Regions from separate parts of the Arthrobacter sp. 49Tsu3.1M3 genome, predicted to be linked through region 1. Evidence: predicted binding sites of a transcription regulator. Region 1 holds the regulator's gene; the other holds the start of a gene.
What was found. The regulator LexA, encoded in region 1, represses DNA repair genes until DNA is damaged. The targets are predictions, from matches to a motif close to TCGAACANNTGTTCGA.

Region 1 (7,066 bases):
AAAACATGATCCTGATCTCCAAGTAGCCGGCACGGTCCCGTCCCGTCCTTTGTCAGGGACTCGAGGGACTCCGTAGCGACGCAGGTAAACGCCTTCCGCTGAGTGCGCCATTGCAGGGTGAGTTTTCTCACCCGCGGGCCCCCGCACCACTTGGAATCCAGCCGCTGTCCCAGACACTCTGTTTCCCAGACGTGTGTTGCGCGGTGCCCGTGTTTCTCAGGCACCGTGTTTCAGGGGCGCGGCACTCCTCGGCTGATCCGAGGCCCAGCGGACGACAACTACCTCACTGTGTTCCCCACAGCCGCGCGCATTTCTTGCCGCTCCCATCCTCACCCAGCCGCCGCTCCGCACGGAGCCAGCCCTGCCCCGGCGCCGTTGCCGCAGGCATTCCAGGAGGCCCGCATGACCCCCCGCCGTCAGCCCAGCGCGAATACCGCCCCACAGAGCAACAATCGGCACTATTGTGAAAGAGCCGAACCTTTAAAGGAGACCATGACCAGCCACCCCAACACCGGACCCGATTCAGCAGCCCAGGACATGAGCCCTGAGGAGATTCAAGCTGTAATCGACCGGATCCTTTCCAAGGACACCCCCGCCCCAGGCCGCGGCGGCGGCACCAGCCACGGCACCGCCGCCGGCGCTGGTACCAACAGCCCGACGTCGGTGCTCGGCAAGGCGCAGGCCATCTCCCGCCTGGACGAGGTCTACACCAACTTCGACGGCGACCAGCAGGACCTTGAGGAACGGCACGCACTGCGCCGCAAGGCCGGCCTGTCCACCGAACTCGAAGACGTCACAGAGGTCGAATACCGGCAGTTGCGCCTTGAGCGCGTCGTCCTGGCCGGCCTCTGGACCGAGGGCACCCTCGCGGACGCCGAGAACTCCCTGCGCGAACTTGCCGCCCTCGCTGAGACGGCCGGCTCCGAGGTCCTCGACGGGCTCGTCCAGCGGCGCGCCAAGCCCGATCCCGGGACATTCCTCGGCTCCGGCAAGGCACAGGAGCTCAAGGCCATCGTGATGTCCACCGGCGCCGACACCGTCGTCGTCGACGCCGAATTGGCCCCGTCCCAGCGGCGCGGCCTGGAGGACATCGTCAAGGTCAAGGTCATTGACCGCACAGCGCTGATCCTGGACATTTTCGCCCAGCACGCCAAGAGCCGTGAAGGCAAGGCACAGGTGGAGCTCGCTCAGCTCGAATACCTGCTTCCGCGCCTGCGCGGCTGGGGTGAGTCGATGTCCCGCCAGGCCGGTGGCCAGGTGGGCGGCGCCGGTGCCGGCATGGGCTCGCGTGGTCCCGGTGAGACCAAGATCGAACTGGACCGCCGTCGGATCCGCACCCGGATGGCCAAGCTGCGGCGCGAAATCGCCGCCATGAAGCCTGCCCGGGAAACGAAGCGCGCCAACCGCCGTCGTAATGCCGTGCCTTCTGTCGCGATCGCCGGGTACACCAACGCCGGGAAGTCCTCGCTGCTGAACCGGCTGACCGATGCCGGGGTGCTGGTGGAAAACGCCCTGTTCGCCACCCTGGACCCCACCGTCCGCAAGGCCGAAACCGCTGACGGGCTGGGATACACCCTGGCCGACACCGTGGGCTTTGTCCGTTCCCTGCCCACCCAGCTCGTGGAGGCATTCCGCTCCACGCTGGAAGAGGTGGCCGACTCTGACCTGATCCTGCATGTCGTGGACGTCTCGCACCCGGATCCGGAAGGCCAGATCGCCGCTGTCCGGACGGTCTTCAGCGAAGTCGACGCGCGCAAGGTTCCGGAAATCATTGTCCTGAACAAGGCCGACGCCGCTGACCCGTTCGTGGTCGAACGGCTCAAGCAGCGCGAGCCGCGCCACGTGGTGGTCTCGGCCCGCACCGGCGAAGGCATTCCGGAACTGCTCAAGGCCATCAGCGACGGCATTCCGCGGCCCAGCGTGAAGCTTGAACTGCTCATCCCGTACAACCGCGGGGATCTGATCAGCAAGCTCCACGAAAGCGACGCCGAGATCCTCAGCCTCGACCACGAGGAAACCGGGACCCGCGCCGTGGTGATGGTTCGTGAAGGACTCGCCGCCGAACTGGATCCCTTCATCAGCAATGACTGAGGCCGCGGTGACCAGGGCCGACGCCGAACCGGCAGACGCCGATTCAACTGACGCCGATCCAGCTGAAGCTGGATCAGCCGAAGCAGACACCGGCGCCGGTTCGGTTGCTGGCGCGGCCGGCGAGGAGTTTGTTGTAAAGCTGCTCGACCGTGCCGTGTCCGGCATGGGCGGTCAGAGCCGCGATGGCCAGCATGAAATGGCCCGGCAGGTGGCGCGCGCGATAGATAGCGGCGACCACCTGCTGGTCCAGGCCGGCACCGGCACCGGCAAGTCGCTGGCCTACCTGATTCCGCTGATCGCGCATTCGCTGACCAGCAACAAACCCACGCTGGTCTCCACCGCCACCCTGGCGCTGCAGACGCAGATTGTGGGCCGTGACCTGCCCAGGCTGCTCAAGACCATCACGCCTGCCCTGGAGCGGCCCGTCAAGGTCGCCCTGGTCAAGGGCCGGTCCAACTACGTCTGCCGGCACAAACTCGAGGGCGGGTTCCCGTCCGAAGAACCTTCCGAGGGACAGCTGTTTTCCCTCGGCGAAGACACCAGCGTGCCGCATTTCGCTGCCGCACTTGGCGGGCCGTCCTCCCAGCTGGGCAAGGAAGTTGTCCGCCTGCGCGAATGGGCCGAGGAAACCGCCACGGGGGACCGCGACGAGCTCATGCCCGGCGTCACGGACCGGGCCTGGCGCCAGGTCTCGGTCACCTCCATGGAGTGCCTCGGTGCGCAGAAATGCCCGCTCGCGGCCGAATGCTTCAGCGAGCTGGCACGGCAGAACGCCGCCGATGCCGACGTCGTGGTCACCAACCACGCCATGCTCGCCGTCAGTGCCTTCGAGGGCCTGGCGGTGCTGCCCGAGTACGACGTCGTCGTGGTGGACGAAGCACACGAACTTCAGGACCGCGTCACGGGTGCGGTCACTGGCCAGCTCTCCGTGGCGATGGTGCACGCCGCCGCGTCCGGGGCCCGGAAGCACACGGGCATCACCGTGGATGCGCTGAACAATGCCGTTGCCCACCTGGAGCTGGCCATCGACGGCGTCCCCAGCGGGCTGATGCCCAATGGCCTGAACAGCGAGCAGCTTGACTGCATCGACCAGCTGCGCGACGCGTGCCGCGCCGCGCTGTCCGATTCCAAGGGGGACAGCTCGACGACGGCGGACGGCGGACGGCAGCTGGCCCGCTCGCGCCTCATGGTGATCCTGGAACTCTGTGAACGCCTCTTGGCCGCGCGCGAAAACCGCGAAGTCGTGTGGTTCTCGCGCAACAGCAGCTTCGACCCGGCGCAGGGCTATTCCCAGCCGGACGAGAGCGCGCCGGCCTTGATCAATGTCGCCCCGCTGAGCGTCGCAGGACGGTTGCGCGAGGGCCTGTTCGCGGACCACACCGTCATCCTGACCTCGGCCACACTGGCCATCGGCGCTGCCTTCGAACCCGCCGCCGGCGGCCTGGGCCTGGTTGGCAACGGCGCCCCGAGCTGGACCGGCGTCGACGTCGGCTCCCCGTTCGACTACCCGAAGCAGGGCATCCTCTACGTCGCCCGGCACCTGCCCAAACCCGGCCGAGGAACGTCCCCCGAGGCCCTGGACGAACTTGAGAAGCTGATCCGCGCCTCCGGCGGGGGCGCCCTGTGCCTGTTCTCCTCGCGGCGCGCCGCAGAGGAAGCAGCCGAGGCTATGCGGCCCCGGCTGGGCCTCAGCATCCTGTGCCAGGGGGAATCGACCATGACGGCGCTCGTGCGGCAGTTTGCCGACGAACCTGACACGTGTTTGTTCGGCACCATGTCCCTCTGGCAGGGCGTCGATGTCCCTGGCGTGTCCTGCCGGCTGGTGGTCATCGACCGGATTCCCTTCCCGCGGCCGGACGACCCGCTGATGACGGCACGTTCGCGGGCCGTTGCCCAGGCCGGCGGCAATGGCTTCATGGCAGTCTCGGCGACGCACGCAGCCATCCGCCTCGCGCAGGGCGCGGGTCGGCTGATCCGCTCGACCTCGGATAAGGGCGTGGTGGCTGTGCTGGATTCACGGCTCTCCACGGAGCGTTACGGCGGCTTCCTGCGCGCCGCGCTGCCGCCGTTCTGGCCCACCACCGATTCATCGATAGCCATGGCAGCCCTGAAGCGCCTGGCGAAAGACTCCGCGAAGGCCTAGGCCCCAAACCGGGCCGCCACCCTGCGCGGAAATCCGCCGCGGGGTGGCCGCTCCGAACTGGCGGCCTGGCGTGGGTTGGCTAAAGGGAGCGCGGTTTAGAGCGAACGCAGTTTAGAGCGAGCGCAGCACCGAGACGACCTTGCCCATGATGACGGCGTGGTCGCCCAGGATGGGCTCGTACTGGGTGTTTTGCGGCAACAGCCAGGTGTGGCCGTCGCGCTGGCGGAATGTCTTGACAGTGGCTTCGTCGTCCAGCAGGGCGGCAACGATGTCGCCGTTCACGGCATCACCCTGGCGGCGGACAACCACCCAGTCGCCGTCGCAGATGGCGGCGTCGATCATCGAATCACCGGCCACTTTGAGCATGAAGAGTTCGCCATGGCCCACGAGCTGGCGGGGCAGCGGCATGACGTCCTCCACCACTTGGTCCGCGAGGATCGGCCCGCCGGCGGCGATGCGTCCGACGAACGGCACCATTGCCGTGTCAGTGGCGCTGGCGAGCTCGGTTACCGACAGGCCGCCGACGGCCCGCAAGGGGCTGGACTTCTCGATACCCGATATCGGCGTGGTCCCCTCGTCCAGGGTCAGCGGCATGAGCACTTCCATGGCCCGGGGCCGCTTCGGATCACGCCGCAGGTAGCCGAGCTTTTCCAGTTGGGAGAGCTGGTGGGTCACGCTCGACAGGCTGGCGAGACCGACGGTGTCGCCGATTTCCCGCATGGACGGCGGATAGCCCTTGTCCGTAACGGACCGCTGGATGGTCTCCAGGATTTTCTTTTGCCGGACGGTGAGGCTCTTGGGGGCCCGGGCGGGCTGCGGGCTCCGTGGGGTGGCCCTGCCGCCGGTGGCTTGTGCTGCCATGTTCGCCAACGCCTTTCCGTTCCGCCCGGCTGCCGTGGCTGCTGTCACCGGGAACTTCCGGCCTGAAATGTCAGACCCTGCTGATCAACTACGAATGAACTCCCACGGGAGTTCGAAAGTGGTTGTCCTGTCCCTCAAAAATAGGCCAGCCACAGACCTTTTTCAAACATTTGTTCTAGCGAGTCTCGACATCGTTCGTTAGTAAGTGCTAAAACAGACATAGCAAGATTCGAATATGTGTTCGATTCCGACGATCTGGGTTCGCAAGCGATGTTCGGTTCTATGTTCGAAGGTTCGGCCGGTTGGCGGCGAGTACGTGAGTACGCCGGGCGGCAACTTATGGTCCAGGAGGGCTCAGTTCATGTCAGTTTCAAGCGCGTTTGACGGCACCAACATTCAGGGCGTCACGACCCGCCACCGCGGCAGCTCCCGTCACGGCAACGTGTACCCGCTCAACGCCCGGCGCCGCGGCTCCGCACCGTCGCAGGCGCCGCGAGGAGCCACGGCTGCGGTTTCCGCCGGCCGGACCAAGCAGCCGCCGCTGCGGCTCACCCGGCGCGGACGCTTCGTCTTTTTCGGCGTCCCCCTGATCCTGCTGGCGGCGTTCGTCCTGTCCTTCAGCGGATTCCTCAACGCTCCCGCGAAAGCGGCAGATTCCGCGGACCAGCTCTCGGTGACTCCGACCGTATCCGTCACAGTCCAACCAGGGGAGTCCCTCTGGGCCATTGCCGGGTCGGTGGCTCCGGAGCGCGATCCCCGCGACGTCGTGGCCGACATCGTGCAGCTGAACAATCTGGACGCCGCGCGTGTGATGCCGGGCCAGCAGCTGTTCGTCCCGTCCAAGTAACCACCTCGGGTGCCGTCGCGGGCGTCACAGTTTCAGCGCCCGTCCCGCTACCACTTAAACTGGTCACGTGACTGACCAGCTTGAGCGCCTCAACCGACTGCCCCTCCGAACCAATCTGCGTGGCCTGCGTCCGTATGGCGCGCCGCAGCTGGACGTCCCCATCCTGCTCAACGTCAACGAGAACACCCATGGGGTCCCGGCCGATGTCCGCGCCGCGATCACAGAGGCCGTGAGCGCCGCCGCAGCCGGGCTGAACCGCTATCCGGACCGCGAGTTCACCGAGTTGCGCGAAGCCCTCGCAGAATACCTTGGCCATGGGCTGGGCGCGGAGAACATCTGGGCCGCGAACGGTTCCAACGAGGTCCTTCAGCAAATCCTCCAGGCCTTCGGCGGCCCCGGCCGGACGGCCCTCGGGTTCCCTCCCACGTATTCGATGTACCCGCTGCTGGCCTCCGGCACGGATACGGAATACATCGTCGGGGCCCGCGCGTCAGACTACGGGCTCAGCGCGGAATCGGCGGCACAGCAAGTCCGCGAGCTTCAGCCCAACATTGTCTTCCTCTGCTCCCCGAACAACCCGACCGGAACGGGGCTGGGCCTTGATGTGGTCGAGGCCGTCTATGACGCCGGCGAGGCCAGCCAGACCATCGTGATCGTCGACGAGGCCTACCACGAGTTCGCCCACGACGGCACGCCCAGTGCCCTCACGCTGCTGCCTGGCCGGGAGCGGCTCATTGTCTCGCGCACCATGAGCAAGGCCTTCGCCCTCGCCGGCGCGCGCCTCGGCTACATGGCCGCGGCCCCGGAGGTCGCGGATGCCCTGCGCCTGGTCCGTCTCCCGTACCACCTTTCCGCCATCACCCAGGCCGCGGCCCTGGCTGCCCTGCACCACCGGGAGGCGCTCATGGCGGACGTCGAGGACATCAAGCGCCAGCGCGACCGGATCGTGTCGGAACTGACGCGGCTGGGCCTGACGCCGGCCGCGTCCGATTCCAACTACGTGTTCTTCGGCGGCCTCGAGAACCCCCATGAGGTTTGGCAGCGCATGTTGGAGGCCGGTGTCCTGATCCGCGACGTGGGCATTCCGGGGCACCTTCGCGTCACCGCCGGCACTGAGACGGAAA
Region 2 (7,066 bases), on a different contig from region 1:
CCGGTGCTCCAGAAAGGGCCGGACCATGTCGGATTTCATCGGACCCGGGCGGAACAGCGAGATGTCAATGATGAGATCGTTGAATTCCCGGGGGGCCAACTTGCCGATCAGTTCGCGCTGGCCAGGGGACTCGATCTGGAAGCAGCCCAGGGTGTGGGTGCTGCGGATCAGTTCATAGGTTGGCTCGTCATCGAGCGGGACCGCGTTGAGGTCGATGCGCCCGTCCACTGAGATGTAATCCGGCCCCGTCCCGTCCGGCCCGGCCGGATGCGCACCGGCGGCCATCACCTCGGCCTTGGAGGGGTGGAGCCGGATCACCTCCCGGACGGCGAAGGCCATGGCGCTCTGCATCCGGACGCCCAGGACATCGAGTTTGAGCATGCCCATGGGGTCCATGTCGTGCTTGTCGAACTGGCTCATGGGCAACCCCAGGCCGCTGGGCTGCACGGGGGTGCGGTCCAGCAGGGTGGCGTCGCCGAGGATGACGCCGCAAGGGTGCATGGAGATGTGGCGGGGCAGCCGGTCCAGCCGCTCCGTGAGGTCCACCAGCAGGTCCAGCTGCTGGTTCTCGAAGTAGCCGCGTTGCTCCACCCGGTCCGCGAATTCCTTCAGCTCGGGTTTCTCCACGAGGGCTTCGCGGAAGTGCCGGGCCGAGAACCGCCACAGCTGCTTGGCGATTTCCCCGACCTCGCCGTCGTCCATGCCCAGGGCCAGGCCGGCGTCGCGCACGGCACCGCGGGCGCGGTAACCGTTCTGCATGCTCATCAGCGTGACGCGTTCGGCTCCGAAGCGCTCAAAGATCTTCCGGTAGACGTTGTGCCGTTCGGCGCTTTCGACGTCGATGTCGATGTCCGGCAGCGTGGCACGGTCGCGGGAGAGGAAGCGTTCAAAAATGAGGTCGTGCTGGAGCGGGTTCACCTGGCTGATGTCGATCAGGTAGTTGACCAGGCTGGAGGCCCCCGAACCGCGCGCGGCCGCCCGGACGCCCAGTGCCAGGATCATCCGGGAGACCTCTGCGACGGTCAGGAAATACGAGGCGAAGCCCAGCGAGTCGATGATCCGGAGCTCGTGTTCCAACCTGGCCCGCAGCTGCTGTTCCCGCTGCCCGGAAATGCCCGGGAAGCGGCGGCCGATGCCGGCCTCACACCGCAGGGTAAGTTCGGCGAGCGCGTCGCCGTCGATCCCGATCACCGAGGCCTCCGGGACCACGGGCTGTTTCCAGCCCATGTCGGCTTCAGGATCCATGCGGCAGCGGTCCGCGAGCGCCTCGGTCTGGGCCAGGAGCCGCTTGAGGTCCGCTGTGCCGTAGCCGGCGGCGTGGATGATCTCCTTGCCCAGCTGCAGCATCCGGGCCGCCGATTTGAGCCAGCCCTGCCCGTTGGGCTGCAGCAGCGGGGCGGCGGAGAGCTCGGGGAGGGATTTCAGCGTCCGGGCCGAGTCCAGCACATCGGCGGTGGCCGCGCCGTCCTCAGCCACGTACCGCACGGCGTTGCTCAACACGGCGGGCACCCCGTGTTCTGCGGCGAGTTTGAGCATGCGCACCGCGTGCGCGGTGCTCAGCGGTTCCCCGGGCGGGCTGAGCTGGGACACCACCTCTGCCGCCAGCGTTCCGGGGGGCATGGCGTCCAGCCAGCGTTTGAACAGGGTGCGGGGCCGCAGGTAGCGCCGGCCGCCCATGGCCCGGCCGACGTCGGAGTCCGGGCCGATCAGCACTGTCAGGACCGGCTTCAGGGTTTCCGGGTGCAGGGTGCGGGAGGCCAGTTCCGCCCGGGTGACCGCCACCGGCACTACTCCCCCGGCCTTGCCCGTGGTGCGGGCGTGGGCGTCGGAGATCAGCCGGCACAGCGCCCGGTAGCCCGCACCGTTGTTGCGTCCGTGCGCCAGCACGACGACGCGTCCCCCGAGCTGGGTGCGGTGGTCGCCGTCGTCGTCAAAGACCGCAAGGTCCACCCCGACGATTGCATCCAGCCCGGCGGCCATGCACGCCTTCAGGTGCTTGACGGTCCCGTACAGGCCGTCACGGTCCGTACAGGCCAGTGCGGTGGCGCCGTCTGCGGCGGCCGCAGCCGCAAGCTCATCCGGCCAGGAGACGCCGTAGTGGGCGCTGAACGCGGTGGAGACGTGCAGATGGGTGAAGGTCATGCTGATTCGGGCTTCCGGAGGGGCTGCAGGGCGTCGTGGATCTTCAGGAGCCGCCACCGGCCGCTGCCGACATGCCGGGTCAGGTCAAGGGTGAGGGTGGACTCCGCGGCATGATCCCCGGCCGCACGCACCTGGACCCGCCAGATCTCGTGATCCACCAGGCCCGCCCCGCTTCCGAGTGGCGCCCGGCGTTCCTCGGCCCACCACTGGCGGCGTTCGTACCAGCGGACGGGATCCGCGCAGACCGTGTAGCGCCGGCCGGCCCAGTCGAGGCGCAGTGGCTGGCCGGAAGGCGTGCAGACGACATCCACGGACTCGCTGAAAATGCCCACGTTGCCTCCCGACCCAGTCCGGGCTGGAGCCGGCCCAGTTCCCGCTTCGACTTCCTACGTCCATTCCGCTTTCAAAGCAATGAGTTTATTCGAACATATCTTCGAATAAATAGAGTCTACGCCGCGGAGCCGGCAAAACCCAGATCGGGGGTGGACGGACGATTGCACAGGTAGCAGGATTGAGCCATGAGCTCCCATATCGCACTCCTGAAGCACGTAAAGATCGCCGCCAAGAATTCAACCTTGGTGGCGACCTTCGATATAGACGGAAATATCCCGGGGCAGGGCGCCTACGTGGTGGGCCTGCTGGCAGCCGGGCCGGACTACTCCCATCAGCGCAGACTGGGCATTGAGTTCATGAACGGCGAGGCCGTGTCCTTCTACTACTTCAACCATGACGGCACGGAAGAGAACTTCGACCTCAAAGGCGTGGAACACTCAGGAAACACCATCACGGGAAACTTCCCCATCGCGACTGTGCTTGGCCTGCCCAAGGGCCATCTCATGACGGCCTTCAGCGATTGTGACGGCCGGGACTACCAGGCCAACGTGCCTGTCGAAGAAGCCCTCTAGGCAACTTCTAGGAGCTGGACTTATACACTTCCAGCTCGAGCGTGATGAAGGCATCGATCATCGCCCGGTAGGTCTTCTCGACTAGTTCGACGTCGATGTCCTTCTTTTCCGCCGTGGCGCGGACGTGTTCGATGACCCGCTCCACACGCCCGGGCGCACGGACCTCGGCGCTGTCCGCCTTGAGGGTCCCGGCGATCCGGATCAGCCGTTCCCGGCGCCCGATCAAGGACACGATCTGCTCGTCCACCTCGTCAACAGCCACCCGCACGGCGGCGAGCTGTTCGCGGTCGGCCTGGGCGGCCTTGTCGTCTGCGTGATTTGTGGGCATGTGCATGACAGTATCGAAAGATGCAGCCACGAGTCGACTTCATATCGCTAGGTGTCCGCAGTGTTGACGCCTCTCGCCGCTTCTACGTCGATGGCCTCGGATGGCCGGTCCACCGGGAAGTCCCCGGGGAGGTGCTCTTCATCCAGGTCAACCACGGCCTCATCCTCTCGCTCTGGGACGCGGGTCAAATGCAGTCCGAGGCGGCCACCGATCCCCCTGCCGGCATTGCGTGCATCACGCTCAGCCACAACCTGGCCGGCACGGCGGACGTCGACCGGGTGATGGCCGAAGCCGAGACCGCGGGAGCCCGCATCGTTGCAGCGCCGAAGACCCAGCCGTGGGGCGGCTACACCGGCTACTTCGCCGATCCCGACGGCTACCGCTGGGAAGTCGCGTTCAACCCCGACTGGTCGGTCGACGGCGGCGGCAAAGTAACGCTCTAACCTCAGGTGGCCAGCGCCCCATGCCGGGGCAGCGCCGGGCAGCCGCCAGACAGGCCGGGGCACCCGCTAAAACAGGCTCCCCACCGGCTGGATGAGTTCCGGCGAGTCATTCCTGACGTTCCCGACGGCAGTGCCGACGGCGTCGATCGTCCAGCCTTCCGCGACGTCGTGCGCCCCGGCCCGGACCAGATCCACGAGCCCGGCCGCGTCATCGGCCTGCGGGTCCAGCCAGGTCTGCATGGTCTCGCGGTTCATGGGCAGCGGAACCCTGTCGTGCAGCGCGGTCAGCTCGGCCAGCATCCCCCCGGCGTAGCCCTCCGGCGGCGAGTCGGTGGTCATGATCGAGGTCGAGAGCATCCAGCGCTCCGGGTCGCCCTCCGCCTTGGACGGGTCCCGCCACCACTCATAGAGCCCAGCGAAAACAATGGGGCGTCCGTCCTTGGGATGGACATAGTAGGGCTGCTTGGTGCGGCCCTCACCCTTCCACTCGTAATAGCCATCCGCCGGGACGGCGCAGCGACGGGCGCGGGTCGCTTTCCGGAAGGCGGGCTTCTCCAGCACGGTCTCGCTGCGGGCATTGATCATCTTGGACCCGATGCCCGGGTCCTTGGCCCAGGACGGCACCAGGCCCCAGCGCGCAATGTGCAGTTGGCGGACCGGCTCTCCCTCCACAAGGCGTTCGAGCAGGATCGGCACATCCGCCGTCGGGGCCACGTTCCACGACGGCGGAATCGCGATCTCATCCTCCAGCGCGGCATCGAACTCGGCCAGCAGGTCTCCGACGGCCCGGGCCATCACGTAGCGTCCACACATGGCACCAGCATGCCACCGCACCCATCCCATGTCATCCGCCCACCCTCCCGGCCGAGCCCGCCCGAGGTCGCCGGAAACCTGCGAATTCGCCGGAGCTTTGCGGCGACTCCGCCGCTTTCCCGCGAATTCGCGTCCGACGCCATCGTGGGTAACGCGCCTGCGGGAATAGCGGGCTGCGGGGTACGGTTGTTGGCAGTGACGTACGACTTCAGTGGGCGCCCGGCCCGACACGCCGGCCCCAACCACCAGCTTGAGGAGAACTTCGTGGACTTCACCCCCGAATCCGGCACCATCACCATGTTTTCGACCACGTGGTGCGGCTACTGCAACCGGCTGAAGAAGCAGCTGGACGCGCAGGGCATCGGGTACACCGAGATCAACATCGAGGAAGTCGAAGGCACGGCCGATCTCGTCGAGCAGCTCAACGGAGGCAACCGCACCGTCCCCACCGTGCTGTTCCCCGACGGCACCGCCGCCACCAATCCCTCCGCAGCTGAGGTCAAGAGCCGGCTCGCCGCCTAGGCCCTTCCTGCGTCCTAGGACACCACCACACCACGACGGCGCGGCCTCCCAAGGGCCGCGCCGCCGCCCGTTGTGCCAGCAACCAGTAAGTTGTGCCAGCAATCCGCGTTCCAGAGCAGAGGAGCTTGTTTCATGGTCCATAAGGTCAAAGCCGCAGTAGTCCGTTCCAAGAATGCCGACGTCACCCTGGAGACGATCCTGGTGCCGGACCCGGGCCCCGGCGAGGCCCTCGTGGACATCCTCACCTGCGGTGTCTGCCACACCGATCTGCACTACAAACAGGGTGCCATCAACGACGACTTCCCCTTCCTGCTCGGCCACGAGGCCACCGGCGTTGTCAGCGCCGTGGGACCTGATGTCACCGAGGTCGCCCCCGGGGACCGCGTGGTGCTGAACTGGCGGGCCGTCTGCGGCGAGTGCCGCGCCTGCCGCCGGGGCCAGCCGCAGTACTGCTTCAATACCCACAACGCCACCCAGAAAATGACGCTGGAGGACGGCACGGAGCTGACGGCCGCGCTGGGCATCGGCGCCTTCGCCGAAAAGACCCTCGTAGCGGCCGGCCAGTGCACCAAGGTGGACGACGACGCCGATCCCGCCGCCGTCGGCCTGCTCGGCTGCGGCGTCATGGCAGGCATCGGCGCGGCGATCAACACCGGAAACGTCCAGCGCGGCGATTCGGTCGCCGTGATCGGCTGCGGCGGAGTCGGCACGGCGGCCGTCGCCGGCGCGGCGCTCGCCGGCGCCACCACCGTGATCGCCGTCGACATCGACGCCAAGAAGCTCCAGCGCGCCAAGGACCTCGGCGCCACCCACACGGTGGACTCCGCCGCCGTCGACCCCGTTGAAGCGATCCGCGAACTGACCGGCGGTTTCGGCGCCGATGTGGTGATCGACGCCGTCGGCCGCCCGGAAACATACAAGCAGGCCTTCTACGCCCGGGACCTCGCCGGCACGGTGGTCCTGGTGGGTGTGCCGAGCCCCGAGATGACCCTGGAACTGCCGCTGCTGGATGTGTTCGGCCGCGGCGGCTCGCTGAAGTCCTCCTGGTACGGCGACTGCCTGCCTTCGCGTGACTTCCCCATGCTCATCAGCCTCTACCGGCAGGGCAAGCTGGACCTGGACGCCTTCGTGACGGAGCGGATCACGATCGACCAGATCGAGGAAGCCTTCACGAAGATGCACGCCGGCGCCGTGTTGCGCTCAGTGGTGGAGCTGTGAACGCCGGCCCTGCGGGCATCCGGATCGACCGGCTGGTGACCTCCGGGACGTTTTCCCTCGACGGCGGCACCTGGGATGTTGAGAACAACGTCTGGATCCTCGGGGACGACGCCGAATGCGTCATCATCGACCCGGCCCACGATCCCGCCGCTGTGGCCGCGGCCGTCTCGGGCAGGAAGGTCACGGCAATCCTGCTCACGCACGGCCACGATGACCACATCAGCGCCGTGGGCGAGGTCCGGGCGCTCGTGAACGCGCCCGTGTACCTGCACCGGGACGACTGGATGCTGTGGGAGCGGGTGTTCCCCGGCACCGAGCCTGACCACGCCATTGCCGACGGCGACACGTTCGACGTCGCAGGGGCAAGGCTCGTGGCACTGCACACCCCCGGCCACTCGCCCGGGTCCGTGTGCTTCCTTCTCGAGAGCGAGGGCACCGTGCTTAGCGAAAAAACTGTGTTCAGCGGGGACACGCTGTTCCAGGGTGGCCCCGGGGCGACTGGCCGTTCCTTCAGCGATTTCCCGACCATCATCGAGTCCATCCGGACCCGGCTCCTTCCGCTCCCGGCCGACACGACGGTCCGGACCGGCCACGGGGATCCCACGACGATCTGCGCCGAAGCACCGCACCTTGAGGAATGGATCGCCCGCGGCCACTGACCGCGTCCACGGAAAAGGCCGGTCCGCTGCTTCCGG

Region 2: B5X90_RS14515 (DUF6504 family protein) is a predicted target of LexA. The motif match lies at 2,564-2,579, and genes of this name have one in related genera.

Annotation. Positions count from the first base shown of each region.
Region 1 covers NZ_FUZD01000004.1:52,348-59,413, reverse strand. Annotated here, with positions in the region: gene hflX (GTPase HflX) at 493-2,091, shown strand; gene B5X90_RS06865 (ATP-dependent DNA helicase) at 2,084-4,234, shown strand; gene lexA (transcriptional repressor LexA) at 4,346-5,095, opposite strand; gene B5X90_RS21575 (LysM peptidoglycan-binding domain-containing protein) at 5,457-5,942, shown strand; gene B5X90_RS06850 (histidinol-phosphate transaminase) at 6,010-7,066, shown strand, end outside.
Region 2 covers NZ_FUZD01000014.1:33,167-40,232, forward strand. Annotated here, with positions in the region: gene B5X90_RS14510 (DNA polymerase III subunit alpha) at 1-2,142, opposite strand, end outside; gene B5X90_RS14515 (DUF6504 family protein) at 2,139-2,474, opposite strand; gene B5X90_RS14520 (hypothetical protein) at 2,661-3,047, shown strand; gene B5X90_RS14525 (chorismate mutase) at 3,055-3,381, opposite strand; gene B5X90_RS14530 (VOC family protein) at 3,396-3,818, shown strand; gene B5X90_RS14535 (SOS response-associated peptidase) at 3,885-4,631, opposite strand; gene B5X90_RS14540 (mycoredoxin) at 4,896-5,153, shown strand; gene B5X90_RS14545 (S-(hydroxymethyl)mycothiol dehydrogenase) at 5,286-6,371, shown strand; gene B5X90_RS14550 (MBL fold metallo-hydrolase) at 6,368-7,030, shown strand.